4 regions of the Mesorhizobium sp. WSM4848 genome follow, and region 4 is predicted to be linked to each of the others. Evidence: riboswitches for the same ligand, from Rfam matches in the RefSeq annotation. Region 4 holds a riboswitch; each other region holds the start of a gene.
The links. Region 4 has a riboswitch for cobalamin ahead of metE (5-methyltetrahydropteroyltriglutamate--homocysteine S-methyltransferase). Riboswitches for the same ligand answer to the same signal wherever they lie in the genome.
Positions count from the first base shown of each region.

Region 1: linked by a shared signal. The riboswitch ahead of AC0L16_RS03590 (DUF1636 family protein) and the one ahead of metE (5-methyltetrahydropteroyltriglutamate--homocysteine S-methyltransferase) in region 4 are both predicted to bind cobalamin.
Region 2: linked by a shared signal. The riboswitch ahead of AC0L16_RS03775 (CbtB domain-containing protein) and the one ahead of metE (5-methyltetrahydropteroyltriglutamate--homocysteine S-methyltransferase) in region 4 are both predicted to bind cobalamin.
Region 3: linked by a shared signal. The riboswitch ahead of AC0L16_RS12380 (aromatic ring-hydroxylating oxygenase subunit alpha) and the one ahead of metE (5-methyltetrahydropteroyltriglutamate--homocysteine S-methyltransferase) in region 4 are both predicted to bind cobalamin.

Region 1 covers NZ_JBVVPX010000002.1:249,085-256,872, reverse strand. Annotated here, with positions in the region: gene AC0L16_RS03615 (NADH-quinone oxidoreductase subunit D) at 1-424, opposite strand, end outside; gene AC0L16_RS03610 (NADH-quinone oxidoreductase subunit C) at 434-1,033, opposite strand; gene AC0L16_RS03605 (NuoB/complex I 20 kDa subunit family protein) at 1,042-1,623, opposite strand; gene AC0L16_RS03600 (NADH-quinone oxidoreductase subunit A) at 1,614-1,979, opposite strand; gene AC0L16_RS03595 (winged helix-turn-helix domain-containing protein) at 2,316-3,527, shown strand; cobalamin riboswitch at 3,557-3,760, shown strand; gene AC0L16_RS03590 (DUF1636 family protein) at 3,799-4,227, shown strand; gene cobW (cobalamin biosynthesis protein CobW) at 4,230-5,282, shown strand; gene AC0L16_RS03580 (cobaltochelatase subunit CobN) at 5,301-7,788, shown strand, end outside.
Region 2 covers NZ_JBVVPX010000002.1:286,872-294,659, forward strand. Annotated here, with positions in the region: gene mgtE (magnesium transporter) at 292-1,707, shown strand; gene AC0L16_RS03760 (MerR family transcriptional regulator) at 1,852-2,238, shown strand; gene AC0L16_RS03765 (methyltransferase family protein) at 2,312-2,818, opposite strand; gene AC0L16_RS03770 (acetyltransferase domain-containing protein) at 2,815-3,807, opposite strand; cobalamin riboswitch at 3,951-4,146, shown strand; gene AC0L16_RS03775 (CbtB domain-containing protein) at 4,184-4,363, shown strand; gene AC0L16_RS03780 (CbtA family protein) at 4,379-5,143, shown strand; gene cobU (bifunctional adenosylcobinamide kinase/adenosylcobinamide-phosphate guanylyltransferase) at 5,166-5,663, shown strand; gene cobO (cob(I)yrinic acid a,c-diamide adenosyltransferase) at 5,665-6,279, shown strand; gene cbiB (adenosylcobinamide-phosphate synthase CbiB) at 6,447-7,415, opposite strand; gene cobD (threonine-phosphate decarboxylase CobD) at 7,414-7,788, shown strand, end outside.
Region 3 covers NZ_JBVVPX010000010.1:117,401-125,188, reverse strand. Annotated here, with positions in the region: gene AC0L16_RS12410 (carbohydrate ABC transporter permease) at 1-908, shown strand, start outside; gene AC0L16_RS12405 (carbohydrate ABC transporter permease) at 910-2,064, shown strand; gene bglA (beta-galactosidase BglA) at 2,069-3,733, shown strand; gene AC0L16_RS12395 (ABC transporter ATP-binding protein) at 3,759-4,871, shown strand; gene AC0L16_RS12390 (DUF680 domain-containing protein) at 5,084-5,308, opposite strand; gene AC0L16_RS12385 (DUF680 domain-containing protein) at 5,375-5,578, opposite strand; cobalamin riboswitch at 6,084-6,286, shown strand; gene AC0L16_RS12380 (aromatic ring-hydroxylating oxygenase subunit alpha) at 6,391-7,638, shown strand; gene AC0L16_RS12375 (FAD-binding oxidoreductase) at 7,662-7,788, shown strand, end outside.
Region 4 covers NZ_JBVVPX010000037.1:54,168-61,955, reverse strand. Annotated here, with positions in the region: gene AC0L16_RS27270 (cytochrome-c peroxidase) at 1-941, shown strand, start outside; gene tdh (L-threonine 3-dehydrogenase) at 1,154-2,206, opposite strand; gene AC0L16_RS27260 (hypothetical protein) at 2,317-2,610, shown strand; partial or broken gene AC0L16_RS27255 (IS5/IS1182 family transposase) at 2,681-2,770, shown strand; partial or broken gene metE (5-methyltetrahydropteroyltriglutamate--homocysteine S-methyltransferase) at 2,882-5,208, opposite strand; cobalamin riboswitch at 5,324-5,524, opposite strand; gene AC0L16_RS27245 (adenosine kinase) at 5,906-6,898, opposite strand; gene metK (methionine adenosyltransferase) at 7,007-7,788, opposite strand, start outside.

The DNA.
Region 1 (7,788 bases), on a different contig from region 4:
ACACCATGAGCTTTTCGCGCTCGACAAAACCCCAGAGAGGCGGCGTCAGCGCTCCGACATCCATCGCCTGCGTCGTCACATTGAGGATGTGCGACATGATGCGGCCGATCTCGCAATAGAGCACGCGGATCAGCTGGCCGCGCTTCGGCACCTCGATGCCGAGCAGCCGCTCTGCGGCAAGCGCAAAGGCATGCTCCTGGTTCATCGGCGCGCAATAGTCGAGCCGATCGAGATAGGGCACGGCCTGCAGATAGGTCTTGGCTTCTATCAGCTTCTCGGTGCCGCGATGCAACAGCCCGATATGCGGATCGACGCGATCGACGACTTCGCCATCGAGTTCTAGCACAAGACGCAAAACGCCATGGGCAGCAGGGTGCTGAGGCCCAAAGTTGATATTGAAGTTGCGGACGGAAGTTTCAGCCATTCTGGCGTCTCAATTCGTCTTGGCTTTTTCGTCGCCTGGAAGGACGTAATCCGTCCCCTCCCAAGGGCTGAGAAAATCGAAATTGCGGAATTCCTGCTTGAGCTCGACCGGCTCGTAGATGACCCGCTTGGCCTCGTCGTCGTAGCGCACCTCGACGAAACCGGTCAGCGGGAAATCCTTGCGCAGCGGATGACCCTCGAAGCCGTAATCGGTCAGAATCCGCCTGAGATCGGGATGACCCGAGAACAGCACGCCATAGAGATCGTAGGTTTCGCGTTCGAACCAGTCAGCGCCCGGAAACACACTGGTGATCGATGGCACCACCGTCTCTTCGTCCGCCTGCACCTTGAGCCGGATGCGAACATTCTGCTTCGGCGACAGCAGGTGATAGACAACGTCGAAGCGCTTGGCCCGCGATGGATAATCGGCGCCGCAGACGTCGATGATCGAGATGAACTGGCATTTTGGATCGTCGCGCAGGAAGCTCACCACCTCGATCAGATCCTGCGGCTCGACCGAGATGGTGAGTTCGCCATAGGCAAACACCGCATCTCCGATCCGGCCGCTCAGCTTCTCGCCGAGGTGGGTCGAGAGTTCATTCAGGCTCATCATCCCGCTCACCGCTCGATCGTGCCGGTGCGGCGGATCTTCTTTTGCAACAGAAGGATGCCGTAGAGCAGCGCTTCCGCACTTGGCGGACAGCCAGGCACATAGATGTCGACCGGCACGACGCGATCGCAGCCGCGCACCACCGAATAGGAATAGTGGTAATAGCCGCCGCCATTGGCGCAGGAGCCCATCGAGATGACGTAGCGCGGCTCCGGCATCTGGTCATAAACCTTGCGCAGCGCCGGCGCCATCTTGTTGGTCAGCGTGCCGGCGACGATCATGATGTCCGACTGGCGCGGCGACGCGCGAGGCGCGACACCGAACCTCTCCGAGTCATAGCGCGGCATCGAGGTGTGGATCATCTCGACCGCGCAGCAGGCAAGACCGAAGGTCATGAACATCAGCGAGCCGCTGCGCGCCCAGGTGATCAGCGCCTCGGTCGAGGTGACGAGAAAGCCCTTGTCGGCAAGCTCGTTGTTGATCTCGAGGAAGAAGGGATCATTCGCCCCCACCGGTTTTCCGGTGCTGGGGTCGAGAATGCCTTTTGGCTTCGGCGCGACGAGCGTGCCGGAATTGTCGCTCAATCCCATTCCAGCGCTCCTTTCTTCCATTCATAGGCAAAGCCGATGGTCAGCACCGCCAAAAACACCATCATCGACCAGAAACCGAGCATGCCGATCTGGCCGAAGGACACTGCCCACGGAAACAGGAAAGCCACTTCCAGATCGAAGATGATAAACAGGATCGACACCAGGTAGAAGCGGATGTCGAACTTCATGCGGGCATCATCGAACGAGTTGAAGCCGCATTCATAGGCGGAAAGCTTTTCCGGATCGGGATTGCGGTAGGCCACCAGAAAGGGTGCGGCAAGCAGCGCCAGGCCGACGACAAGCGCCACGCCGATAAACAGGACGATGGGCAGGTACGAACTCAACAATGCGTTCATGCTGCAGCTTTCCGTTGGCGGCCAATCCACTCTGATTACAGCACCGGACCCACTTGCGGAAGCGTGACAGTTTAACCACTGAACCGTTTTAGGAGGCTCTATGCTGCAAGGCGGCGAGGGTTAGCGCAGGGCTTTCGGCGAAGCAAGTCAAACCTTGTTCAAAACATGGGTGCCGGACGGCATATCCGGATAAACTGGTCCGATCCGCTCCTGTTTGATTTCCTTCGCTTTTTACTCCACTTTTCTCTCCTGACATAGATGCCGCCAAAACCCTGCTAGCATGGTGCGGAATCATCGCTCCCACCTTTGGTCGAACGCCGACAGAGTGCCGTCTGCATGAAGGAAAAAATCTCGCTCGCCATGGCCCGGCGCATCGCGCTTGCCGCACAGGGGTTTGCCGATCCTCGCCCCAGCAGCACGCCTGACCGCCGTCATCTGGCCCGTGTGCTTGGCCGCACCGGCCTGCTGCAGATCGATTCCGTCAGCGCGGTGGTGCGTGCCCATTACATGCCGCTCTATTCGCGGCTTGGCCCCTACCCGCTCGCCCTGCTCGACAACGCCGCCGTGACGCGAAAGCGCAAAGTCTTCGAGTATTGGGCGCACGAAGCCTCCTTTCTGCCGGTCGAAACCTATCCGCTGATGCGCTGGCGCATGCAACGGGCCGAGCGCGGCGAGGAAATGTATAACGGGCTGGCCAAGTGGGGCCGCGAGCGCGCCGCCTATATTGAAGACATTTATCGCGAGGTCGTCGAACGCGGTCCGATCGCCGCTTCCGCCCTGGGAGGCCAGAAAGGAGACCAGAAAGGCTCGGGCGGCTGGTGGGGCTGGAGCGACGCCAAGCACGCTTTCGAATGGCTGTTCTGGGCCGGCCGCATCACCACGGCGTCGCGTCGCGGCTTCGAGCGGCTCTATGATCTACCGGAGCGCGTGCTGCCGCCGGCGATACTTGCCCTGCCGGTGCCCTCGCCTGAGGATGCGCACCGCGAATTGCTGCGCATCTCAGCCCGCGCCCACGGCGTCGCGACAGCAGGCGACCTGCGCGACTATTTCCGCCTCTCTCCCGCTGATATCAAGGGCCGCATCGAGGAACTGGTCGACGCCGGTGATCTTTTGCCGGTGACCGTCGAAGGCTTGGGCAAGCCGGCCTATCTTCACAAGGACGCCCGTTTTCCGCGCAAGATCGAGGCGCGCGCCTTGCTCGCTCCGTTCGATCCCGTCGTCTTCGAGCGGGCGCGCACGGAAAGACTGTTCGACTTCCGCTATCGCATCGAGATCTACACCCCTGCCGAAAAGCGCCAATACGGCTATTATGTGCTGCCGTTCCTGCTCGGCGAAAAGATCGTGGCGCGCATCGACCTTAGGGCTGACCGCCCCGCCGGCGTGCTGCGCGTCCATGCCGCCTATGCCGAGCCCGGCGCGCCGCCGCAAACCGCCGCCGAACTTTTTGAGGAATTGAAGCTGATGCAGGGTTGGCTCGGCCTCGAATGCCTCGAGGTGACGCCTGCGGGGGATTTGGGCCAACCGCTTGCCGACATTGCCGCGTCGTAGACGTGCGTTGACACGACTGCCTCCACAAGCCTAAATCCGCTTCAGACGGTCTCCTCTCGGCAAAGGGAGGAGCCAAGAGGGAATGCGGTGCGAAATCTCGATTTCAAATCCGCGGCTGTCCCCGCAACTGTAAGCGACGAGCCAAGGCCGAAAACCACTGGGAAAATCCCGGGAAGGCGGCACCAAGGCGATGATCCGCGAGCCAGGAGACCTGCCGTCTAGGACATAAGAATCCGATCGCCTGGCGGGTTTTCCGGGCAAGGAGCCTGATTTGGAACGCGACAGCAGTTTTTTGGCTGAGACAGCGGATTTATTATCCCGCGATAATGACGCTTTGGCCGGTGTCACCGTGGTCGTCTGCGCCTCCTGCCGTGACGAGACCGGCTCCGACGGCCATCCTCGCGCCGGCGAATTGTTGGCCGAAGACACGCGCCGCGCCGCCTCTGGCGAAAACATCCGTATCCGCACCGTCGAATGCCTTGGCAACTGCAAGCGCCGCCTCAGCGCCGCTATCCTGCGCGACGGCTGCTGGAGCTATGTCTTTGGCGACCTGACCACGACCAGCGGCGCCGATCTCATCACCGGCGCAAAACTCTTCGCCACTTCGACCGACGGCCTCATCCCATGGCGCGGCCGCCCCGATTGCCTGAAGCGCGGCCTCGTTGCCCGCATCCCTCCCCTCGACCTTTTGAAGGATTAGAAATGACCGCTCCAGAGTCGTCCGCTAATTTCTCGCGCGTGCCCTGCACCGTCGTCACCGGCTTCCTCGGCGCCGGCAAGACGACGCTGATCCGCCATCTGCTCGAAAACGCCGGCGGCAAGCGGCTGGCCATCATCGTCAACGAGTTCGGCGACATCGGCATCGACGGCGAGATTCTGAAGGGATGCGGCATCGACACCTGCCCTGAGGAAAACATCGTCGAACTGGCCAATGGCTGCATCTGCTGCACCGTCGCCGACGATTTTGTCCCGGCGCTCGACCAGATCCTGTCGCTGACGCCGAGGGTCGACCATATCCTGATCGAAACCTCCGGGCTGGCCCTGCCCAAGCCGCTGGTCCAGGCCTTCCAGTGGCCGACGGTGAAGAGCCGGGTGACGGTCGACGGCGTCATTGCCGTGGTCGACGGACCGGCGCTGGCCGAAGGCCGTGTTGCCAACGACATGGACGCCCTGCAGGCGCAGCGCGCGCAGGACGAGACGCTCGACCACGACGATCCGGTCGAGGAGGTGTTCGAGGACCAGCTCGCCTGCGCCGACCTGATCATATTGTCGAAGAGCGACCTGATGGACGCCGCCGGCTCGGCCCGCGCCAATGCCGTCATCGGCAAACACGCCGCCCGCGCGGTCACGATCGTGCCGGCCTCACAGGGCAAGGTCGATCCGTCCGTGCTGCTCGGCCTCGGCCTTGCCGTCGAGGACGACATCGAGAACCGCAAGACCCACCACGACGACGAGCTCGATCACGAGCATGACGATTTCGACTCGTTCGTCATCGATATTCCCTCGATCGCCAATCCCGATGAACTGGCCTTGCGTGTCGCCACGGCGGCGGAGGACGAAAACGTGCTGCGCGTAAAAGGCTTCGTCGAGGTCGGCGGCAAGCCGATGCGGCTGTTGCTGCAGGCTGTCGGGCCGCGCGTCAATCACTATTACGACCGCGCCTGGACTGATGAAGACGACCGCCGCTCGCGCCTCGTCGTCATCGGTCTGAAAGGGCTGAACCGCCCGGCCATCGAGCGTATCCTCGCCGGCTGACCTCAGGCACGAGCCGCGATGCACATCCTCACCACCACATCCGCCTCGCTCGACGATCTCGCCGAGCCTGTCGATCTCAGGCAGACGCCTGCGGATGTCGTGGCGCTGTCCTTCACCGACAGCGATCTGGCCGGGCTGGCGGCGGCGTGGCAGGCAGATGCGGATCGCCTGCCCTCGATGCGGCTGGCGGCTTTGCGCGATCTGCGCCACCCGATGTCCGTCGATCTCTGGATCGACAGCGTCGCCCGGCACGCCAGGGTTATTCTGGTTCGCATCCTCGGCGGCTACGACTGGTGGCGCTACGGCTGCGACCAACTCGCCTCGGCCGCCCGCGCGCACGGCATAAAACTGGCGCTGCTGCCCGGCGAGAGTCACGACGAGGATTTGCGGCTGATCGAATACTCGACGCTGCCGCGCGAAGAGCTCGACGCTCTGCTGGGCTATTTTCGTGAAGGCGGCCCGGCAAATATGACGGCGCTGGTGCAGAGGCTGGCGCGGCTGGCGGGACAGGACGCGGCGGTCGTGGAGCCGGTTGTCGTGCCGAAGGCGGGCTTTTATGAACCCGGACGCGGCGACGTCTCCCTCCCCCTCGAGGGGAGGGTCCGGCCGCAGGCCGGGGGTGGGGTCGCCTGTGAAGTGCGCCAACAGCAAAAAACGTCGAGCACTGCCGCAACGACCCCACCCGGCCCTGCGGGCCACCCTCCCCTCGAGGGGGAGGGGGACGTCGTGCCCATTCTCTTCTACCGTTCGATGCTGCTCGCCGCCGATATCGCTCCGATCGATGCGCTGTTTGAAGCGCTGCGGCAGCGCGGCATGGCCCCCGTGCCGATCTTCGTCTCCAGCCTCAAGGACCCGGCCTCGCTCGCCTTTGTCGAAACCGCGCTTGCCACGCTGAAGCCGGCCGCCATCATCACCGCCACGGCGTTCGCCTCGGGCGCCGAGTCCGGCGTCGAAACCCTGTTCGACCGCGCCGGCGTTCCTGTCTTCCAGGTCATCGTCGCGACGACACCCCGTGACATCTGGCAAGACAACCAGCGCGGCCTGGCGCCCGCCGATCTTGCCATGCATGTCGTCCTGCCTGAACTCGACGGCCGCATCCTTGCCGGCGCCGTTTCCTTCAAGGGCGAAAGCGAGGTCGATCCGGCATTGGCTTTCCGCGCGTTCTCCAACCGACCGGAGCCGGACCGCGTCGCGCAGGTGGCGAACCGTGTCGAAGCTTTCATCCGCCTGCAGCGCACGCCGCGCGAAAAACGCAAGCTCGCCATCCTGATCCCCGACTATCCGAGCGCCCCCGGCCGCACCGGCTACGCCGTCGGCCTCGACGTGCCGTCCAGCGTGCTGGCGATGCTGCACGACCTGAGCGAACAGGGCTACGCCGTTGAAGGGATTCCGCAAACCCCGCGCGCGTTGCTGGAGATGCTGGAGTCGGCCGATCAAGGATTAGCCTTGAAGGAGTATCTGACTTTCTCGAAGGAATTGCCGCCGGCGGCCATCGCTGCCGTGACGGCCGCATGGGGGAATGCGGCAGATGAGACAGGTTGGTGCGAGGCACCCCCCTCTGTCCTGCCGGACATCTCCCCCTCAAGGGGGGAGATTGCGCTGTCGTCGCTGCTTTCGCCAATTACCGAGGATGTTAAGGAAGAGCCGTCGGTAGAACTGCCGATCTCCCCCCTTGAGGGGGAGATGTCCGGCAGGACAGAGGGGGGTGTTCAAGCGCCTACCGCGGCAAATTTCCCCTTCCGCGCCGCCACCTTCGGCAACATCACAGTGGCGATCGCCCCCGATCGCGGGCGCTCGGTCGACCGCCGCGCCGACTATCACGACCCGACCTTGCCGCCGCGCCATGCGCTGATCGCCTTTGGCCTGTGGCTGCGCAAGGCGCTCGATGTCCATGCCCTCGTCCATGTCGGCGCCCATGGCACGCTGGAATGGCTGCCCGGCAAGACCGTGGCGCTCAGCGAAACCTGTTTTCCCGAGATCGTCACCGGTCCCCTGCCCGTCATCTACCCATTCATCGTCTCCAACCCGGGAGAGGCAGCGCAGGCCAAGCGGCGCATTGCCGCCGTCACCCTCGGCCATTTGCCGCCGCCGCTGACCGGCGCCGGGCTCGACGAAAACCAGCAGCAGCTCGAGCGGCTGGTCGACGAATATGCCCAGGCTGACGGGCTCGACCGCCGCCGCCGCGATCGCCTGGCGAGGCTGATCGTCGAAACCGCGGAAAAGACCGGTCTCGCCGCCGAGGCCGGCGTCGCCGGAACCGACGCGCCCGACGAAGCGCTGCGCCGCATCGACGCCTGGCTCTGCGACCTGAAGGATTTCGCCATCAAGGACGGCCTTCACATCTTTGGCCGCTCAGCCGAGGGCGAGACCGATCCGCTGCACGAGCAGAGTGCGGCGGCCGAGAAGTCAGCATTCATCGCCGCCCTCGACGGCCACCATGTCGCTGCCGGTCCTGCCGGCGCGCCGGCGCGTGGCCGGCGCGATGTGCTGCCGACCGGCCGCAACC
Region 2 (7,788 bases), on a different contig from region 4:
CGAACCGGTTCTCCAGCGGGTCGTCGCCGCGGACGGCGATCTGCGCCTGACCCCCAAAGCCGCCGACAGGGAACATACCGAGGGACCTCGGCGCGACGATTGTGGGAGCCGGACAAGACATTGTGCGATTGGTCGATGATAGCGCCCGCGGACATCGACTTCGAAATCTGACGGACGCTGTAGCAATTTAACGCTGCTCATGATCCTTTCTGGAAATCGATTCCGATTTTCATGGTCATGCGCTAGACCTGACACGCACCTTTTCCGGAATTCTGATGGCGGGAGGCGCTTGTGGAAGGCCAGGACGAACAGACGACCGGCGCCAGGACCGCTGAGGACAGCGCCGACATCTATGGCGAGGACGGCGCCATTCTGTCGTCGTTCCTTGCCCAAATCGGCGCCGCGATCGCCGATCGCGACACGCTGACGCTGAAGCGTGAAGTCGATGACCTGCACCAATCGGAACTCGGCGACCTGCTGGAGGCGCTCCATCCCGAACAGCGCCGCGCGCTGGTCGAATTGTTGGGCGCCGACTTCGACTTTTCCGCGCTGACCGAGGTCGACGAGGCGATCCGCCGCGACATCGTCGACAGCCTGCCCAACGCACAGATTGCCCAGGGGGTGCAGGACCTCGATTCCGACGACGCGGTCTACATTCTCGAGGATCTCGAAAAGGAAGACCAGGACGAAATCCTGTCGCAACTGCCGTTCACCGAGCGGATCAGGCTGCGCCGTTCGCTCGACTATCCCGAAGAGACCGCCGGCCGCCGCATGCAGACCGAGTTCGTCGCGGTGCCGCCATTCTGGACGATCGGCCAGACCATCGACTACATGCGCGAGGACAACAACCTCCCCGATCGCTTCAGCCAGATTTTCGTCATCGATCCGAGCTTCAAGCTGCTCGGCGCCATCGATCTCGACCAGATCCTGCGCACCAAGCGCTCCATCAAGGTCGAAGAGGTGATGCATGAGACCAGGCACGCCATTCCGGCGACGATGGACCAGGAGGAGGCGGCGCGCGAATTCGAACAATACGACCTTCTCTCCGCTGCCGTCGTCGACGAGAACGAGCGACTGGTCGGCGTGCTGACCATCGACGACGTGGTCGACGTCATCCAGCAGGAAGCCGAGGAGGATCTGCTGCGCATGGGCGGTGTCGGCGACGAAGAACTGTCGGACAGCATCCTTTCGACCTCGCGCTCGCGCGTTCCGTGGCTGCTCGTCAACCTTTTGACGGCGTTCCTAGCGGCCTCGGTGATCGGCCTGTTCGACCGCACGATCGAGCACATCGTGGCACTGGCCGTGCTGATGCCGATCGTCGCCGGCATGGGCGGCAATGCCGGCTCGCAGACCATGACGGTTACGGTGCGGGCGCTGGCGACCAGGGACCTCGACATCTATAATGCCGGCCGTATCATCCGCCGCGAGATGGGGGTGGGCTTCATCAACGGCATCATCTTCGCCATCCTGATCGGCATCGTCGCGGCCGCCTGGTTCCGCGATCCCAATCTGGGCGGCATCATCGCCGCGGCGATGATCATCAACATGTTCGTGGCCGCACTGGCCGGCATCCTGATCCCGCTGCTGCTCGATCGGTTCAAGATCGACCCGGCCGTGGCTTCGGCGGTCTTCGTCACGACGGTCACCGACGTCGTCGGCTTCTTTGCCTTTCTCGGCCTCGCTACCTGGTGGTTCGGCGTCCGCTGAGCGAACGCGTGGTTACGCCTCAATTGACTTTTACGTAAATGCCATGCGAGATTTTGGAGCAGCCTCTGGCCGATTCTGACACGCGTGCGAATAGCGAGGCCGCATGGTTGGAACCCGTAGCGCGGCCGGGCATTTGGAGTGATGATGCGGGAATATTATTCGATCACCGAACTGACCCGCGAATTCGATGTTTCGACGCGGACGCTGCGCTTCTACGAGGACGAGGGGCTGGTGCAGCCGGTGCGGCGCGGCCGCACGCGGCTGTTTCGCCCATCGGACCGGCACCTCATCCGCCAGATCATGCGCGGCAAGAGGCTCGGCTTTTCGATCAACGAGATCCGCGAAATCATCCAGATGTACAAGGAGCCGCCCGGCGAGGTCGGTCAGCTCAACCTGATGATCAAGCGCATCGAGGAAAAGCGCGAGGATCTGCGCCAGAAGCGCCGCGACCTCGAAGAGACCCTGGCTGAGCTCGACCAAGCCGAAGAATCCTGCGTCGAGCGGCTGGTGGAGCTCGGCGTCAACACCTGATCGGCCTTTTTGATAATTCTACTCTGGCGGCCAGCTAGCGTGGATTTCTGCGCTTCCGGTGCTCACGTACGCCTCAAATCCAGCGCCGCACCTTTTTCGCGTAATCCCGGTATTTCTTGCCGAATTTCGTTGCCAGAACTTTTTCCTCGCCCTCGATCGCCATTTTTTGCGTTGCGAAGGCGGCGATGATCGCCAGCGGCAGGAACCATACGTTCCCCGAGATAAGGGCGATACCGATCATCAGCAGCGTGTTGGCCAGATAGATCGGATTGCGGCTGACGGCGAATGGGCCCGTCGTCACCAGATGGTCCGGCACGGCGTTCGGGTGGAGCGTCGTCTTTGCCCGGATCATGGTGCGGATCGCCGTGAACCAGAGTGCGACGACGCCGAACAATGCCACCCAGCCGGCCGCGAACAGGATGTCGCCCAAAAGGCCGCCGATCCATGGCAGCGGATAAAGCAAGCCAAGCGCGATGCTGACGGCGATGGCCGCGACATAGATCAGCGGCGGCCACGGTATAAACCCCGGTTTTTGCTGTCCCGGTTTCTGTTGGCCCGGTTTCTGCTGATGGTCGGTCATTGTGCTCCTCCCTCCATCAAAGTGCTGTCGGCTTTGGCAGTGCAGGCGCCGGCGAGCTCATCGAGATGCGCCTTCCATTCCGCAGCCTGGTCATTGCGGTAGAGCCGATCAAGCGTGGCTTCGCCCTCGAGCGTATCGAGCATGCACACACAATAGCTGGTGCAGAACTCCGTGTCGCGCGATTGCTCGCATGAGGCCTGGCACTCTTTCAGGAAGGCGACCGGCTTGGTCTCGACCGCTGCCGGCATGACTTGCGAAAACAGCCAGACCGAGCCGATCAGCACCGGCTGGTGGATCAGATAGAAGGCGAGGCTGTGCCGGCCGATAAAGACCAGCGGATTGGTCCAGCGGCCGGGCGTCAGGCCCGCCAGCCGCGTCAGCACGCCGGAGGCGAAGGCGAGCTTTGCCGCTGCGATGCCGACAAGCACGGCACCGAACCATGGAAACAGCGGGACATAATCGTTGGAGCGCGGGTTGGTTGCCGACAGGCCAACCCACCACAGGGCCGGATGATCGAAGATCTCGGACCTGAGATAGAGCGGCGCGGTGATGACGAAAGCTGCGACAACCAGCGTCAGCAGCGCCGGCAGCCGCAGAAACGCCAGGCCGAGCAGGCTGGCGACCGCGATCTCGTGCAGGATGCCGAAGAAGATGAAGCTGTCGGGCGTGAAAAACCTTGTGGCGGCCGATATGGCGAGCGCAGCCCCGGCGACCATGGCGAAGCGTTTCCAAAAACCGTTCCAGCGGATTTGTTTGCCATGGGCGAGGAACAGGCTGACACCGACCAGGAACAGGAAGGTCGAAGCGATGCAGCGCGCGTAGAATTTCCACCAGCCAAAGGCAGTCAGGCCGGGATCGGTGTAGCCGAAGAATTCGAGATCCCAGGTGAAATGGTAGCTCGCCATGGCAAGCAAAGCGATGCCGCGGGCGACGTCGATGGCGATGATGCGCCTGGATCGGTCCTGAACAGCCGGCGTATGAATGGTCATGGTCTCGCAATTCTGATTCAGTGCTGCAAGACGATTATCATGGTTGCCCCGGACAAAAGAAGACAGAGCCAAATCCCGTTGAGACGCCGCATTCGCGCTGGTAGCTGGCGGAATTTGGTTTGCCGGGCGCGGCGATTCTGCCTATAGTCGCACCAGTCGTCGGTTCCGTTTTGGAGCCAAGAGGGAATGCGGTGAGGGCAAAAATTTGCCCGATGCCGTGGCTGCCCCCGCAACTGTGTGCGGTAGTCCTCTCCATATGCCACTGAAGAGCTTCTTCGGGAAGGTGGGGAAGGGCGCTGATCCGCGAGCCAGGAGACCTGCCGGCGACAGGAGAACTGACTTCTATGCCCTCGGGTGGAGGGCGAAAGGACAAGACATGAATACCGCTTCCGTCTCGCTCGGCGCTTCCGTCTCCTCGCAGTCGCGCTTCGTGCAGTTGGCGCTTGCTGCATTTCTCGGCGTTTTCGTCATGGGATTTGTCGGCTTCTCGCATATCGATGCGGTCCACAATGCCGCCCACGACTATCGCCATTCGATGGGCTTTCCCTGCCACTGACGAGGGGCTGACACCATGACACTGTTTCGCAACGTCGTGTTCATCGCGGCGATCGCAGGGCTTGTGGCCGGCGTCGTTCTCGCCTGCATGCAGGCCTACGCCACGGTGCCGCTCATCCTCAAGGCGGAAGTCTACGAACAGGCCGGCGGTGGCCACACGCATGACCATGGTTTGGCCCCGGCCGCGCCAGGCAGCAATGCCATGAGCAGCGCCGTGCCGGCTGAAGCAGCCACCGCCGAAGAGGAAGGCTGGACGCCGGCCGACGGTTTCGAGCGCTTCGCCTTCAACGTCGTTGCCAACGTCGTCACCGGCATTGGCTTTGCGCTGATCCTGGTCGCCGTTTCGGAGTTCGCCGGCGGCATCGGCAATTGGCGACAGGGCGTGTTCTGGGGCTTTGCCGGCTTCGCCGTGTTCACGCTGGCTCCGAACCTTGGCCTGCCGCCCGAACTGCCGGCGATGCCGACGGCCGATCTCGCCCAGCGCCAGATCTGGTGGACGGCGACGGTGGTGGCGACCGCGACCGGTCTCGGGCTGCTCGCCTTTCGCAAATCGCTGCCACTGGCACTTCTTGCCGTGGTGTTGATCGTGGCGCCGCATATTGTCGGCGCGCCGCCGCCCGACAGTTTCGAATCGCCGATCCCGGAAGGCCTGCACCACCAGTTCGTGGTGGCGGTGACGCTGACCAATCTAGTGTTCTGGCTGGTGCTCGGCGCTCTCGTCGGCTTGGTGCGCGGCCGCTTGACCGGCGCCGCAACCGGCCTGCGCGAAAACCTTGCCTGATCGCGCTGCTCCAGGCAGCAAGCTGACCCTGGTCATCGGCGGTGCACGCTCGGGCAAGAGCGCGCATGCCGAAAGCCTGGTGACGGCCTGCCCGGCGCCGTGGGCCTATATCGCCACGGCGCAAGCCTATGACGACGAGATGCGCGAACGCATCGCGCTGCATCGGTCGCGGCGCGGCGACGGCTGGACGACCGTCGACGCGCCGCTCGATCTCGTCGGCGCGATCGGGGCGCTGCCTGACGGCCGACCCGTCCTGATCGACTGCCTGACGCTGTGGCTGTCCAACCATATGCTGGCCGAACGCGACATTGAGGCCGAATGCCGAGGGCTGGCGGATGTGCTGTCGCGGCCGCGCGGGCCGTGGTTCGTGGTTTCCAACGAGGTCGGCCAGGGCATCGTGCCCGACAATGCGCTTGCCCGCCGGTTTCGCGATGCCGCCGGCCGGCTCAACCAACAGGTCGCTGCCGTCGCCGGCACGGTGCTGCTGATGGTGGCGGGACTGCCGCTCAAGGTGAAGTGATATGACCGATATCGACGACAGGGACGAGGAACGCCACCGCGCCAAGATGGCCAAGCGCAAGGCGGTGCAGGACGCCGAGGTCGCGGCAAAGACGGTCGAGAAGGGACTGCTGATCGTCAACACCGGCCCTGGCAAGGGCAAGACCACTGCCGCCTTCGGGCTGGCGCTGAGGATGCTCGGCTACGGCAGGCGTGTCGGCGTCGTCCAGTTCATCAAGGGCAAATGGCATACTGGCGAGAAGGACGCCTTTGCCGCTTTCGGCGACCGGGTCGTCTGGCACACGATGGGCGAGGGCTTCACCTGGGAGACGCAGGATCTCAAGCGCGACATCGCCGCCGCCGAGGCTGCCTGGGCCAAGGTGCTCGAGCTGATGGCCGATCCATCGATCAGCCTTCTGGTGCTCGACGAATTGAACATCGCGCTGCGCTACGACTATCTCGATCTCGACAAGGTGGTGGCGGCGCTGAAAGGCCGGCGCGAAAACCTGCATATCGTCGTTACCGGTCGCAACGCCAAGCCGGCGCTGGTCGATGCCGCCGATCTGGTCACCGAGATGGGCGTGACCAAGCATCACTTTTCCGCCGGCGTGAAGGCGCAGCAAGGCATAGAGTTCTGAGGTTTTGCCCGCCTCTTCTTCCTTCTCCCCTTGTGGGAGAAGGTGGATTGGCGCGCAGCGCCAAGACGGAAGAGGGGTGTTGGCCGAAGCGCGGTTGGTGCCAAGCTGGAACACCCCTCATCCGGCCGCTTCGCGGCCACCTTCTCCCACAAGGGGAGAAGGGGAAGTCACGCAGCGATGACGATCACCGACAGCAAGCCGAACAGTGCCATCAGCAGAAAGTCGGCAACCCGATAGAGTCTTAGCGCTCGCCTGATGTCCATGCTCTCGACATCGCGGCGGCCGCCTTCGCCCATGAACGCGTCGTCGACCATGACGCCGTCGTAGGATCGTGGCCCGGCCAGCGCCAGGCCGAGCGCGCCGGCCATCGCTGCCTCCGGCCAGCCGGCATTCGGCGAGCGGTGCTTTTTTGCGTCGCGCTGCACGGTGCGCCAGGCGTTGCCGGCATCGGCGTCTTTGACGAAGAAGGCGGCCAGCACGATAAGCAGTGCGGTCAGCCGCGACGCCGGCAGGTTGATCAGATCGTCGAAGCGCGCCGCCGCCCGGCCAAAAGCCTCGTGGCGCGGCGTGCGGTGGCCGATCATCGAATCGGCGGTGTTGGCGGCCTTGTAGGCGACGCCGCCGGCCAGCCCGCCGACGCCGATCCAGAAGACCGGCGCGACGACGCCGTCGGAAAAATTCTCGGCAAGGCTTTCGATCGCCGCGCGGCAGACGCCGGCTCTGTCGAGCTTTTCCGGATCGCGGCCGACGATCTGCGAGACGGCAACACGGCCGATGTCGAGTCCGCCATTGTCGAGTCCGTCGGCCACCGCCTCGACATGCTCGGCCAGGCTCTTCTGCGACAGCAGCGATGTCGCCAGGAGCGCGGTGAGGATCAATCCGGCTGGAATGCCCGCAAGCATGCTTTCCACCGCGAAAGCGATGGTGGCCGGCACCAGCACGATGATCAGCAGCGCATGAACACCGCGCCGGCGACGCAGGGCGTCGGAATCAGCATCGCGGTTGAGCCTGCGGTCGAGAAAGGATATCAGCCTGCCGAACCAGGTGGCGGGATGGCCGATGGCGCCGAGCAGCCAGCTGGGATAGCCGACAGCGAATTCAACAAGCAGTGACAGGAAAGCGATCAGGATCGACATGAAGTCTCTTGATGGAGCGGCGGCAGTGGTGGATCACGGCGGAAGCCTTGGCCGGGCGAGGGCGCTTTTTCCGCATGCGCCGCAGCCCTTCGTCGACCTCTCGACCGGTATCAATCCGCACTCCTATCCGTTTTTCGAGCTGCCCGCTACCGCTCTATCGAGATTGCCGGAAGCCGCGCGCGTCCGTGAACTGGCCGACGCCGCGGCAAGCGCCTATGGCGCGCCGTCGGCAGCCAATGTGGTGGCAGCGCCGGGCACGCAGATCCTGTTGCCGCGTGTCGCTTCGCTGGCGAGCCCCGGCAAGGCGCTGGTGCTCGGGCCGACCTATGCCGAGCATCAGCGGGCAGCGGCAATCGCCGGCCATGCGGTGATG
Region 3 (7,788 bases), on a different contig from region 4:
CGCGCGGCGTCGCAGGTGCTGCGGCCATCGACAATCTGCGCCGGCAGGGGCTGATCCGGCCGTGGCTGTTCGTCGGCCCGGCCATGATCATCCTTACCATCTACCTGATCTACCCGGTCGTGGAGACGCTCAGACTGTCGTTCCTCGATCGCGGCGGCACCAATTTCGTCGGCTTCACCAACTATGAATGGGCGTTCGGCGATCGCGAGTTCCGCAACTCCATCCTCAACAACATCATCTGGCTGGCGGTGGTGCCCGCCGCCTGCACCTTCCTCGGGCTGATCATCGCCGTCCTCACCGACAAGATCTGGTGGGGCACCATCGCCAAGAGCCTGATCTTCCTGCCGCTGGCCATCTCCTTCGTCGGCGCCAGCGTCATCTGGAAATTCATCTACGAGTATCGTGGCGCGGGCCAGACGCAGATCGGCCTGCTCAACGCCATCATCCAATATTCCGGCGGCCAGCCGCAGGTCTGGATATCGCTGCCGTTCTGGAACAATTTCTTCCTGATGATCATCCTGATCTGGATCCAGACCGGCTTTGCCATGGTCATCCTGTCCTCTGCCTTGCGGGGGATTCCCGAAGAGACGCTGGAGGCGGCCGTCATCGACGGCGCCAATCCGTTTCAGATCTTCTGGAAGATCATGGTGCCGCAGATCTGGGGCACGATTGCCGTCGTCTGGACCACCATCACCATCCTGGTGCTGAAGGTTTTCGACATCGTGCTGACCATGACCAACGGCCAATGGAACAGCCAGGTTCTGGCCAATCTGATGTTCGACTGGATGTTCCGCGGCGGCGGCGATTTCGGCCGCGGCGCCACCATCGCCATCATCATCATGATCGCAGTCATTCCGATCATGGTCTGGAACATCCGCCAGGCCAACAAAGAGACGGGAGGACATTGAGATGGCCGCGTCGACCGGAAAGTCCTTTGCCAGCCGTTTCGGCGTCCATATCGCGGTCTTCATCTTCGTCGCGATCTGGACGATCCCGACACTCGGCATTCTCGTCTCGTCGCTGCGCGACAAGGACCAGATCATCGCCTCGGGCTGGTGGAACTCGTTCGCCAGTTCGACGCAGACGGAAGCGGGCCGGCTGCCACCTGCCTCGGCGCAAGTCGAGAAGGACGGCAAGTTCGTCCTCGAGGGCAACATCTTCGGCGACGATCCGGCCCGCGACATCAGCGCCTTCGGCGTCAAGTCGTCGGCGCCGACGCAATATCCCGCCGGCACGACAGCCGATCTCGGCGACGGCGAGACCTTGCAGCTCAACGCCGACGGCAGTTTCGTCATGACCTCGACCAAGCCGTTCGAGGGCAAGCGCGGCCAGCGCGTCTACTACGCCTCGTCGGCGGCACCGAAATTCACCACCGACAATTACAATACGGTGCTGTTTTCGGAGGGCATCGGCCGCTCCTTCATGAATTCGCTGACCGTCACCATTCCGGCGACGGTCATCCCGATCCTGATCGCGGCATTCGCCGCCTATGCGCTGGCCTGGATGCGCTTTCCCGGCCGGGCGTTGCTCATCGCAGTGATCATCGGGCTCCTGGTCGTGCCGCTGCAGATGTCGCTGATCCCGCTGCTAAAACTCTACAACGGCGTCGGCAGCTTCTTCGGCGTGCCGTCGAAAACCTATCTCGGCATCTGGCTGGCGCATACCGGCTTCGGCCTGCCCTTCGCCATCTATCTGCTGAGAAGCTACATTGCCGGCCTGCCACGCGAAATCATGGAATCGGCGCGCATCGACGGCGCCAGCGATTTCGAGATCTTCGTCAAGATCGTGCTGCCGCTGTCGTTCCCGGTGCTGGCCTCCTTCGCCATCTTCCAGTTCCTGTGGGTGTGGAACGACCTGCTGGTCGCGATGGTTTTCCTCGGCACCGAGGGCGACCAGATCGTGCTGACCGCCAAGCTCAACGCGTTGCTCGGCTCGCGCGGCGGCGACTGGGAGATCCTGACGACATCGGCCTTCATCACCATTGTCGTGCCGCTGATCGTGTTCTTCTCGCTGCAGCGCTATTTCGTCCGCGGGCTGCTCGCCGGCTCGGTGAAGGGAGGTTGAGATCATGCAATCCGCTGTGAAAGCGACGTTGAGCCCCGACTTCGCCGTCGACCGCGACTGGTGGCGAGGTGCCGTGATCTACCAGATCTATCCGCGCAGCTATCAAGACTCGAACGGCGACGGCATCGGCGACCTCAGGGGCATTATCGGCAGGCTGCCCTATATCGCGGCGCTCGGCGTCGATGCCATCTGGATCTCGCCGTTCTTCAAGTCGCCGATGAAGGATTTCGGCTATGACGTATCCGACTATTGCGACGTCGATCCGATGTTCGGCACGCTGGCCGATTTCGACGCCCTGACCGCCGAGGCGCACAGGCTCGGGCTCAAGGTGATGATCGACGAGGTGCTGTCGCATACGGCAGACATCCATCCGTGGTTTAAGGAAAGCCGCTCGAGCCGCACCAACCCAAAGGCGGACTGGTATGTCTGGGCCGACGCCAGGCCCGACGGCACGCCACCCAACAACTGGCTGTCGATCTTCGGCGGTTCGGCCTGGCAGTGGGACACCAGCCGCCAGCAATATTATTTGCATAATTTCCTGGCCGAGCAGCCCGATCTCAACTTCCACAGCCGCGCGGTCCAGGACGCGCTGCTCGATGTCACCCGCTTCTGGCTGGAGCGCGGCGTCGACGGTTTCCGCCTCGACACCATCAATTTCTACTTCCACAGCCAGGGCCTCGAGGACAATCCGCCGCTGCCGCCCGAACAGCGCAACGACCAGACCGCTCCTTCCGTCAACCCCTACAACTACCAGGACCATCTCTACGACAAGAGCCGCCCCGAAAACCTCGGCTTCCTCGAACGCTTCCGCGCCCTGCTCGACGAATATCCGGCGACGGCGGCGGTTGGCGAAGTCGGCGATTCGCAGCGCGGACTGGAGGTGGTGGCGGCCTATACCGCCGGCAGCAAGCGCGTGCACATGTGCTATTCGTTCGACTTCCTGGCGCCCGAAAAGATCAGCGCGGCAAAGGTGCGTTCGGTGCTGGAAGCCTTTGGCAAGGTCGCCAGCGACGGCTGGTCGTGCTGGGCCTTCTCCAACCACGACGTGATGCGCACTGCCTCGCGCTGGGCGGGCGGCGAGGCCGACCAGTCCGCTTATCTCAAGGTGATCTCGGCGCTGCTGATGTCGCTGCGCGGCTCGGTCTGCATCTATCAGGGCGAGGAGCTTGGGCTCGGCGAGGCCGAGCTGCAATTCGAAGACCTGCAGGACCCCTACGGCATCCGGTTCTGGCCGGAATTCAAGGGCCGCGACGGCTGCCGCACGCCGATGGTCTGGAATGGCGCCGACAGCAATGGCGGCTTCTCCACGGCAAAGCCCTGGCTGCCAGTGCCTGCCAAGCACCTTTCGCAGGCCGTCGATGTGCAGCAGGGCGACGACAGTTCGCTGCTCGAACACTACCGGCGCTTTCTCGCTTTCCGCCGTCTGCATCCGGCGCTGGCCAAGGGCGACATCGAGTTCATCGAAAGCCAGGGCGATACGGTCGCCTTCACGCGCCGCGAGGGCAATGAGCAGATCGTCTGCGCCTTCAATCTCGGCAGCCGACCGGCCGAAGTCGATCTCGGCGGACGCTCGCTGCAGCCCTTGCCGGGGCACGGGTTTTCGGGACAGACTGACGCCGGTTTTATCCGCCTCGACGGCTACGGCGCCTGGTTCGGGCGTATCGATTGAGTTTGCAATTCACTGGAGGGAACCCATGGCCGATGTCACGCTAAGGCAAGTGAAGAAATCATACGGCAATCTCAACATTCTCCACGGCATCGACCTCGACATAAAGTCGGGCGAGTTCATCGTCTTCGTCGGCCCTTCGGGCTGTGGCAAGTCGACCTTGCTGCGGTCGATCGCCGGGCTTGAGGAAATCACCTCCGGCGAGCTCAAAATCGACGGCGAGGTGGTGAACGACGTGCCGCCGTCGAAGCGCGGCATCGCCATGGTGTTCCAGTCCTATGCGCTCTATCCACACATGACCGTCTACGACAACATGGCGTTCTCGATGAAGATCGGCAAGGAGAGCAAGGCCGAGATCGACAAGCGGGTGCGCCAGGCGGCGGAAATCCTGCAGCTGACCAAATATCTCGACCGGTTGCCCAAGGCGATGTCGGGCGGCCAGCGCCAGCGCGTCGCCATCGGCCGCGCCATCGTGCGCAATCCCAAGGTCTTCCTGTTCGACGAGCCGCTGTCGAACCTCGACGCGGCACTGCGCGTCGCAACCCGCATCGAGATCGCCAAGCTCAAGGAGTCGATGCCTGCTACAACGATGATTTACGTCACCCACGACCAGGTCGAGGCGATGACGCTGGCCGACCGCATCGTGGTGCTCAAGGAGGGCCATATCGAGCAGGTCGGCACGCCGATGGAGCTCTACAAGAAACCCGGCAATCTGTTCGTCGCGCAATTCATCGGCTCGCCGGCCATGAACATCCTGCCGGCGACGATCGACAAATCAGGCAACCCGACCATCGTCAGCCATGTCGGAGGCCGCAAGGCGACGGTGCCGATCGCCACGCCGGCCTCGGCGACGGGCGCTTCGGTGAGCTTCGGCGTGCGGCCGGAGGATCTGATGATCGCCACCGGCGCGGATTATCTTTTCGAGGGAACGGTGGATTATGTCGAGCAGCTCGGCGAGGTCCAGCTCGTCTATGTCGACATCGGCCGCGCCGACCTGCCGCTGGTGACCAAGCTGCCAGGCAACGTGGAGGTCAAGCGCGGCGCTGCGCTGCGGTTGAATGCCGATGCCGGCGACCTGCATATTTTCGATGCCGACGGACATTCATTCACGCTCCACAAAGCGGAAGCAAAGGCAGCCTGAGAGCGGCAGCCGAACTGATGGATGTTTGGTGACCCACAAACGAGAGCGGCGGGCAAAAGCCCGCCGCTCTTGTGCGTTCCGGTCGCTGCCCTGCGGGGCGGACTTCTGTACGTCGCCCGACGAGTTCAGCGCGTGTAGACCGGCGAGCCGTTATTGCGTACCGTAGCACCAGCGCGGCGGGAAAATGCCGCGGCTGCCGTTGGAACGAACTGTTAGTTGTTGCCGAACAGGTTACGGTCGCTGCCGTTGACGGGTTTCTCGTCAGCCGGAACCGGATTCTGCGCCGAAGCCGAATTCCGAATCGAAGCCGTGTACGAGTTGCTATCGACCGCAGCGGCCGGCTGGTTGGCGCCATTCGATCCAAAGTTGTCACTACCGGCAAAAGCGCTGCCGGAGATGGCCACAATGGCGGCGGTGGCAAGAATGATCTTCTTCATTTCTAGTACTCCTGAGTTCCTCAAAGCCCGAGCGGCGGACCGCCACTTTGCTGTTGGGATCGGCTGTTAATTGTTGCCGAAAAGGTTGCGGTCGGAGCCCTGGAGAACGGGCTGCTTTTCAGCGTGAGCCGGCGTCTGGACAGAGGCCGTGTAGGAGCTGTCAACCGCAGCAGTCGGCTGGTTGGCGGCGTTGGACCCATAATGGTCGCTGCCGGCAAAGGCGCTGCCGGTGGCCAGAACGGCGACGGCAGCAAGAGCAATCTTTTTCATTTTAGTACTCCAGTATCTTAGTCTTCCGTCCGTCTAGCGGCGTGTCTTGGGAGGATGCGCGTCGTTCGGACAGCCCCGATGTGGGAAGGCCATTCGGCGGATTCCAATCACGAAGTTGTTCCGTGTGGACCAAGAATCTACACCTTGAAATTGTACCAGAGACATTTACTTCAATGATTTTCTGTTTTCTTTTCAACGATTTATGGCAAGTTAGCCGTTCATGATTTGACGGATTGGCGGACCTGCGTTCACAGCGTGCTGCACGCATTGTCAACAGAAACGAACCGTTCGGTTCGATTTTAGAAGCGACTAATAGTCACTTTTGTAAACTGTTAACCTTCCTGATCTCTGCCGCGGGTCGGATTCGATGTCACGGCAGCCGACAATGGCCTCCGACAAAGTGGGGTTTCAGCCCTGCAGATATAAACCTGCAGGTTTCGCCGGCCGTGTCGCGCCGCATGAATACGATGTCGCTTTCATGCCGGCAGTCAGCCGGCCGTCATGATTAGATCACGCCATCTCAGGTGCCGCTTGGTGACGACGAAGCGGAGAATTGGGAAGCCGGTCAGAACCCGGCGCTGCCCCCGCAACGGTGGTGGAGTTCAAGTCGCAACGGGAGACCACTGGGCCACAAGCCTGGGAAGGTGTCGCGATGAGTCCGCAAGGACACTCCAGAGCCCGGAAACCAGCCCGAGATTTCTAGACTCGACTGATCGCGGTGGGCGGTCAAGAGGTGGATGATGCATGTCGCCGGCGTGCAAGCGGTCCTCCCTCCATCACCACCAGTTCAGTCCTTTACACGAGGACAGGACATGGACGCGCGCAACGACATGCTGAGGCTCTTGCACGGCCGCAGGCAAGGCTATTCGCTCGAGCAGCCCTTCTACACCGATCCAGATTTCTTCAAGCTCGACATGGAGCTGATCTGGTATAGCGACTGGCTGTTCATCGGCCACGATTGCGAGTTGCCGAAACCTGGCAGCTACATCACCGCCCAGATCGGCGACTACCCGCTCGTGCTGGCCCGCGACCAGCAAGGCAAGATCAATGCCTTCCACAATTCCTGCCGCCATCGCGGCAGCCGTGTCTGCAATGCCGACAAGGGCACTGCGGCGAAGCTGGTCTGCCCCTACCACCAGTGGACCTACGAGCTGGACGGCCGGCTCTTGTTTGCTCGCCATATGGCGGACGGCTTCGACAAGAGCCAGTTCGGCCTGAAGCCGGTGGCTTGCGAAAGCGTTGGCGGCTACATCTTCATCTGCCTGGCCAACGAGCCGGCGGACTTCGCGCCGATGCGCGCCATGATCGAGCCTTACCTCCTGCCGCACCGGCTGCGCGAGGCAAAAATCGCCTTCGAATCGACCATCGTCGAGAAGGGCAACTGGAAGCTCGTCTGGGAGAATAACCGCGAGTGCTACCATTGCGCCGGCAACCATCCGGAACTCTGCAAGACATTCCCGGAAGCGCCGACCGTCACCGGCGTGCAGGGCGCCGACAGCGATCCGGAGATGCTCGCCCACTGGGCGAAATGCGAGGCGGCGGGCTTGCCGAGCAAATTCCGCATCGATCCGGCCGGGCAGTATCGCGCCACCCGCGCGCCGCTGCTGCGCGACGCCGTCAGCTATACGATGACGGGCAGACGCGCGGTGAAGAAGGACCTTTCCGACAGCGTTTCGACCGACCGTATCGGCTCGCTGCTGCTCTATCACTATCCGACGACCTGGAACCACATCCTCGGCGATCATGCCGTCACCTTCCGCGTGCTGCCGATCAGCGCCACGGAAACGGCCGTCACCACCAAATGGCTTGTCCATAAGGACGCGGTCGAAGGCGTCGACTACGACCTCGCCGAGCTTACCCATGTCTGGACCGAAACCAACGATCAGGACCGTCGCATCGTTGAGGAAAACGCCTTCGGCATCCTGTCGCCGGCCTATGAGCCCGGCCCCTATTCGGAACTGCATGAGGGCGGCGTCATCCAGTTCGTCGAATGGTACGCCTCCTTCATCGGGCCGCGCCTTGCCGAGGCTGGGCGGCCGGCGCTGCGCAGCGTCGCCTGAGCGAGGTCAAGGGGATGAATGCAATGACGGACCTTGGCCTCTATCGCCATCTCGACGAGATGGCGCCCTGGAACGACAGGCTCCAGGTGCTGGAAGTCATCGGCGTCAGCGACGAGGCGCCTGAGGTGAAGACCTTCACCTTCCGCTCCG
Region 4 (7,788 bases):
CCACCTTCAAGCCCTTGCCATTCACGCCGGCGCTCGCCAACAACCCGAGCACGCCGGAGAAGATTGCCCTCGGCAAGGCACTGTTCTTCGATCCACGCCTCTCGTCCTCAGGCGTTTTCTCCTGCAACTCGTGCCACAACCTGGCCACCGGGGGCGACGACAATCATGAAACTTCGATTGGCCATGGTTGGCAGAAGGGGCAGCGCAACGCGCCGACGGTGTTTAACTCTGTCTTCAACAAATCGCAGTTCTGGGACGGTCGCGCCGAAGACCTGAAAGCTCAGGCCAAAGGGCCGATACAGGCCGGTGTCGAAATGGCCAACACATCGCATCGAGTGGTCGAGACGTTCAGATCGATGCCGCAATATGTGGAGTGGTTCCATTCAGCTTTCCCGGATGAAGCCGATCCCATCACCTTCGAAAACGTAGCCAATGCACTCGCAGACTATGAGACGACACTGGTCACGCCGGCCCCCTTCGACGCCTTCCTCAATGGCGATGAGACCGCCATCGGTCCCAAAGAGAAACAGGGCCTGGCCCTTTTTATCGAAAAGGGCTGCTCGTCCTGCCATTCCGGTGTCAATATTGGTGGTGAAGGCTATTATCCATTCGGCCTCGTTGAGAGGCCTAGCGCCGACGTTCTGCCGGAGAACGACAAGGGACGATTTGCCGTCACCAATGTACCAGAGGATTCCTATGTTTTCCGCGTGCCGCCGCTGCGCAACGTAGCAATCACCGCGCCATACTTTCATTCGGGCAAGGTCTGGGACCTGAGAGAGGCCGTCGCTATCATGGGCACCACCCAGCTTGGCGAACAGCTAACGCAAATCGAAATCGATAGGATCGTTGCCTTCCTTCATTCGCTGACCGGAAAACGACCGGAGATCACATATCCCATCTTACCGACTGAAACGCCCACAACACCTCGGCCTCGATCCTAGCCAGTGGGAAAGCAGACGATCGCGGCGGGCCTGTGAGCATTTCCTTGCCCGATCTGGGCGAATTGCCACGAGCGTCGCCGATTTGGCCGCGATACGTCGCCGACGATTGAGCGGCGCACGTCGGGGGAGGAGCCACTGCTTTTGCACAGCGATGCCCCTCGCGCGGAGATCGACGGCAGCCAGGGTGGCGTCCCGTCAGTACCTCCGCAAAGTCACATCGGCCAATCGCCCTGCCAGTCCATCACCACCTTGCCCGAGCTGCCGCTCCTCGTCGCATCGAAGCCGGCCTGAAAATCATCAATGCCGATGCGGTGCGTGATCAGGCCGCTGACATCGAGGGGGCCCTGCACCAGCGCGATCATCTTGTACCAGGTTTCGAACATCTCGCGGCCATAGATGCCCTTGAGATGCAGCATCTTGAAGATGACCTTGTTCCAGTCGATCTCGAAGCCGGTCGGGGCGATACCGAGAATGGCGATCTTGCCGCCATTGTTCATGGCGTCGATCATGTCGCGGAAGGCGGGTGCCGCACCCGACATTTCGAGGCCGACGTCAAAACCTTCGGTCATGCCGAGCGCCGGCATGACATCGCGCAGCTTTTCCTTCGACGCGTCGACCACATGCTGGACGCCGAGTTTTTTCGCCAGCGCCAGCCGCACCGGGTTGATGTCGGTGATGACCACTTTTCGCGCGCCGACGCACTGCGCCACCAGCGCAGCCATGATGCCGATCGGCCCGGCGCCGGTGACCAGCACGTCCTCGCCGACCAGATCAAAGGACAGTGCGGTGTGAACCGCATTGCCCAGGGGATCGAAGATTGCGGCGATCTCGTCGGGCACGTCGTCGGGGATCGGCACGACGTTGTGCTGCGGGATCGCCAAAAATTCACCGAAGGCGCCCGGCCGGTTGACGCCGACGCCGAGCGTGTTGCGGCACAGATGCCCCCTGCCCGCCCGGCAGTTGCGGCAATGGCCGCAGACGATGTGGCCTTCGCCCGACACGCGCTGGCCGACCTTGTATTCGGTGACCGCGGCGCCGAAGTCGGCGACAGTGCCGACGAATTCGTGGCCGGTCACCATCGGCACCGGCACGGTCTTCTGCGCCCACTGGTCCCAATTGTAGATGTGGACGTCGGTGCCGCAGATCGCGGTCTTCTTGATCTTGATCAGAACGTCGTTCGGGCCGATTTCCGGCACCGGCACCTCTTCCATCCAGATGCCCGGCTCGGCCTTGGCCTTGACCAGCGCCTTCATCATGTTCGACATCAGATGCTCCTTACACCTTGGTTGGTTCTACTCCTCGCCGCTCCTCCGGTAGCCTAAACAACAGAAAGGTAGGCTCGGAAGCACACCCTGAGATCCTTGGATCGATCGTAATGTTGGCGGCTGCCTTTGTGTCGCGCAACACTTCACCGCGACCCGTGCGCTTGAAAAACTCTGTTTTCAGCGAACCTCAGCAGAAGCGGAGCAATCGCCATGCCAGACGCAGCCAAGTTTCAATTCAAGCGATGAGGAATGGTCGCAGCTTGCGGCTGGGCGGTATGGCTATTTTGTCGATGTCCGCCACATGCATTCCCTCGATACCGATGCTCTCGATGGTCGATCTCGCCGCCGATATCTCGATGGTGCCGGTGCACAGGCGGCATCCGCAAGCGTTCGCCCCTCGGTGAAGTGTCTGTTGACCGCTGGCTGTGTGAGAGGCTGAAGTTCATGGACAAAGCCGCCTTCCCCCATTTCGTGATCGAAATCATCCGTCCTTCGGACCGGAAGCGCTTCCAGATCCTGCCCCGCCGCTGGGCCGTCGAGCGGACCTTCGGCTGGACGACAAGGGTGGGGACTCGCACGCGTCCACCGACCTGTGCGCGGCTTTTCGATGTCGTCCTTTGTTTGAATTATCCGCGAAGCCCGCCACATGTTTGCCGGTCACAGTGGCCCAGCGGCCTACGCCTGCACTTTCTCCCGCAATGCGCATGCTGCAGCGACCATGTTGATGAGGGCAGGGCGGACCTCCTCCCATTTCCTTGTTTTGAGGCCACAGTCCGGATTCACCCACAGTTGGCCGTCCGACAGTCGCTCGCGAGCAAGTTGGGCGAGATGCAAAATCTCGCCGATCTCCGGGACACGCGGTGAGTGAATATCGTAGACGCCGGGACCGATTTCGTTCGGATATTTGGACTTGGTGAAGGCGTCCAGCAGTTCCATTTTGGAGCGCGACGTCTCGATTGAAATCACGTCCGCGTCCAGTTCAGCGATCGAGTCGATGATCTCATTGAACTCCGAATAACACATGTGGGTGTGAATTTGGGTCGCGTCCTCTACACCCGTCGAGGCGAGCCGGAAGCATTCGACAGCCCAGCCGAGATAATGTTTCCAATCGGACTTCCGCAGGGGCAAGCCTTCGCGAAACGCGGCCTCATCGATCTGGATCACCCTTGCGTCAGCTCTTTCGAGGTCGGCCACTTCATCACGGATGGCGAGTGCGATCTGGCGGCATGCCTCGGCGCGGAGTACGTCGTCGCGAACAAAAGACCAGTTAAGAACCGTCACTGGGCCAGTGAGCATGCCCTTCACCGGCTTTTTCGTCAGCGACTGGGCAAATTGCCACCAGAAGACCGTCATCGGATTGGGCCGCGAGACGTCGCCGAAGATGATGGGAGGGCGCACGAGCCGGGAGCCGTAACTTTGCACCCAGCCATGCTGGGTGAAGGCGAGGCCGGACAACTGCTCGCCGAAATGCTGCACCATGTCGTTGCGTTCAAACTCGCCATGTACCAGCACGTCCAACCCGATCTCCTCCTGCCAACGGACCGCCGCCTCGGTCTCCTTCTTCAGGAAGGCCTGGTAGTCGATATAGCTCAGCCGGCCCTTCGCATGGGCGGAGCGCGCCCTGCGCACCTCGGGCGTTGCGGGAAGGACCCGATGGTCGTCGTCGGGAACGGCGGCAGGGCGAGCGTGTCAGCCTGGACTCTCGAGCGCTTGGCAAATGCGCTCTTTCGTTGCTTCATGGCGCCGTCAATGCTGCTAACGCGCCCGTGGACGAGCGGATCATGGACCTTTGTCGACATTGCGCGCGCGGCGGCCGCCTCTTCAGAAGCCTTCAGCGCGCCTGCTACGGCCTCCCTGCCTTCGGACAAGGCTTGGGCCAGCACGAGCAGCTCTTCAGTCTTCTGGGCGGCGAATGCCAGCCACGAACGGACGTCTACATCAAGCGCGGTCTCCATCCGCAGGTCCATCGGCACATGAAGCATCGAGCAGGAAGGCGCAATTTCGACGCGGTCCAGCGGCCAACCGGCAACGACCGGCTTTATGCGGTCGAGAATGGCAGTCAGGTTCGCGCGCAAGACGTTGCGGCCGTCGATCAGGCCAAGTGAGAGCACCAGATCCTTCGGTGCGAGCTGACCAACCGTCTCCAACTGCTCGGGAGCGCGCACGAGGTCGAGATGCAGGCCCGCCAGGCCCAGCGAAAGCGCGGTCTCGAGATTGTCTCCCAGCGGCCCGAAATAGGTAGCCAGCATAATTTTCAACTTGGGCGCGGCTTTCGACAGCTGGCCGTAGGTGAATTCGAAGGCAGCTCGTTCGTTCGGGCTAAGGTCGAGCACAAGCGCCGGCTCATCAATCTGCACCCAGTCGGCCCCCGAGAGCTCCAGCCTCCGCAGGAGTTGCTCGTAGACGGGCAGCAGCCGCGGCAGGAGCGCAATGGGATTGAAACACTGGTCGGGAGACTTCGCCAGCTTGAGGAAGGTGACCGGTCCAAGGATGACCGGGCGTGTATGGATGCCGAGCTCTTTTGCCTCCAGAAAGTGATCGACTGGTTTCGTCGACGAGAGGGCGAATGTCTGATCGTCGCCCAGCTCCGGCACGATGTAGTGGTAGTTCGTGTCGAACCATTTGGTCATTTCCATCGCGGTTACGCGCTGGCCCTGAACTGCATGCCCGTGACTGGCGTGAACGCAACCCGCAGTATCGCCTTGCGTCCCGCGCGCCATCGCGAAATAGATGTCGAGCGGGACCTCGCCGCCCGTCCAGCCGTAACGGGATGGCACGGCGCCGACCATTGCTGCGGTGTCGAGCACATGGTCATAAAGTGAGAAATCGTTCGACGGGATTTTCGACACGCCGCGGTCGTGCTGCTCGCTCCAGCTGGCGGCACGGAGTGCCTTCGCCGTCGACAGAAGGTTGGCAGCAGAAGATTTTCCGGACCAGTAGCTTTCGAGCGCGAATTTCAGTTCTCGCCGGCGACCGATACGCGGCATGCCAAGCGTTGCTATGGGAACTTGCTGGGAGACATTCATTCCATACCCCGATGGTTGCGGCGGGGACAAGGAAGGCGCTAGCAGGCCGGCATAAACGCCGAGCTGCCGCGGCCACCAGACACCCCGCCCGTGGACGTTGTTTACCGTGGCAGGTCTCCTGGCTCGCGGGTCACAGCCTCTGCCCCGTCTTCCCGGGGCAGTTCGCCCCAGTGACATTGATGGGTTTGGCTCGCCGCTTACAGTTGCGGGGGCAGCGCCGGCATTGCACCGGCTTCCCTCTTAGCTCCGCTACGGCAACGCCTTGCGGAGAACCACGACACGCGGACAATCGCAGCAGCCCGCTTTGTGGTCAATGCGGTATAAAGAAATGTTTATGTGTTTATGTGAACCGTTCACCTGCGGCGTGTTCCCAAGTCGCAGGTCGCGGGTAGAGCTGAGCCATTTGCGCCACTCTCCGGGATTGTGCCTCGCCGCTCGGGCAATCTGCCGGTGACACGATCCCGGCTCAAAAACGACTTCGTCAAAAACACGTTTTGGCCATCATGATCGGCGGCAGTACTGGCCGAAGTGCGACAACGTTCCTGAGCCTGCAAAATTGAAATTTGGAGAAAACCGCCATCCTTCACGGACGGGCACGCGACATTTCAATGTGTACGCGCTTGTCTGGACAGCCTCACAAAGGGCGCTGGCAGCACCTCGCTGAAACACCGCCCTACAACAATCCCGCCTGCTCAGCCTCGCGGCGCAAATTCTGCCGCGGCCTGGGGCCGATCTGCTGGATCACCAATCCGGCCGCCAGTGAGCCAAGGTCGCCGCAGGTCTGCAGGTCGCGGCCTTGCGTGTAGCCATGCAGGAAGCCGGCGGCATAGAGATCGCCGGCGCCTGTCGTGTCGACCAGTTCCTTGATTGCGGTCGCCTTGATCACCACCGTTTCGCCGCCGCGCACGATTATCGAACCTTTTTCAGAGCGGGTCACGGCGGCGATGCGGCAATCCTTGCGGATCTGCGCCAGCGCCTCGTCGAATGACGATGTCTGGTAGAGCGACTTGATCTCGTGGCTGTTGGCAAAGACGATGTCGACCATGCCCGAACGCATCAGGTCGAGGAATTCGTCGCGGTAGCGGTCGACGCAGAACGAATCCGACAATGTCATGGAGACTTCGCGGCCTGCCGCGTGCGCCAGCTTCGCCGTCTGCCGGATCGCTTCCTTGGCGCGCGGCGGGTCCCACAGATAGCCTTCGAAATAGGTGACCTTGGCGCCAGAGGCCTTGTCGGCCTCGACATCCTCCGGCCCGAGCTCGACGCAGGCGCCGAGATAGGTGTTCATCGAGCGCTCGCCGTCGGGAGTGACGAAGATCATCGAGCGCGCCGTCGGCGGGTTGCCCTTGAGCGGCCTGGTGTCGAAGGCGACGCCCTGCGCATGGATGTCGTGGGCGTAAATTTCGCCGAGCGTGTCGTTCGAGACCTTGCCGAAGAAGGCGGCGCGACCGCCGAAGCTAGCGACGCCCGCTGCCGTGTTGCCGGCGCTGCCGCCAGAGGCCTCGATCGCCGGGCCCATGCGGCTGTAGAGCAGTTCGGCGCGTTGTGTGTCGATGAGGTTCATCGCGCCCTTGATGATGCCGTTGGTCTCGAGAAATTCCTCGTCGCACTGGGCGATGATGTCGACAATGGCATTGCCGATGCAAAGCACGTCATAATCCGACATCAAAATCTCCGCCAAAAACCCGAGCCGGCTTCTTGCCACGCCGGGGCCGGCCTGTTTTGGCGAGTGTGGAATGGGTCGCCCTATGCCGACGTATCCAATACCCGTGCATCACGCAGCTGCCGGTCCTGCCTCACGCAACAGGTCGTCAGCTCTGTCCGTCTTTTCCCAGGTGAACTCCGGCTCTTCGCGGCCGAAGTGTCCGTATGTCGCGGTCTTGCGGTAAATCGGCCGTAAGAGATCAAGCGCCTTGATGATGCCTTTCGGTCGGAGATCGAAAAGCTCAAGGACGGCGCGCTCGATTCTTTTTTCATCAATCTTTGCGGTTCCGAATGTATTGACGAGGACAGAGACCGGCGCGGCCACACCGATCGCATAAGCAAGCTGAACCTCGCACACCTCCGCAAGTCCGCTGGCAACGACGTTTTTTGCGACGTACCGCGCCGCATAGGCGGCCGACCGATCAACCTTGGACGGGTCCTTGCCCGAAAAGGCACCGCCGCCGTGACGCCCCATGCCGCCGTAGGAATCGACGATGATCTTGCGGCCGGTAAGCCCGCAATCGCCGCGCGGCCCACCGACCACGAACCGGCCTGTTGGATTGACCAGGAACCTTATCCTCGTCGTATCCAGATCGTCGTGAGGCAAGACCGGCCTTATGATCTCCTCAATGACGCCTTCGCGCACCGTGGCTTGTGAGACCTCCTCGTCATGCTGCGTCGACAGGACTATGGTATCAAGCGCTACCGGGCGCAAACCCTCATACCGGACGGAAACTTGAGATTTAACGTCCGGGCGAAGCCAGCCAAGGCGTCCGGTTTGGCGCACCTCTGCCTGTTTTTTTATCAAATCGTGAGCAAGTTGGATTGGCAACGGCATCAACGTTTCGGTCT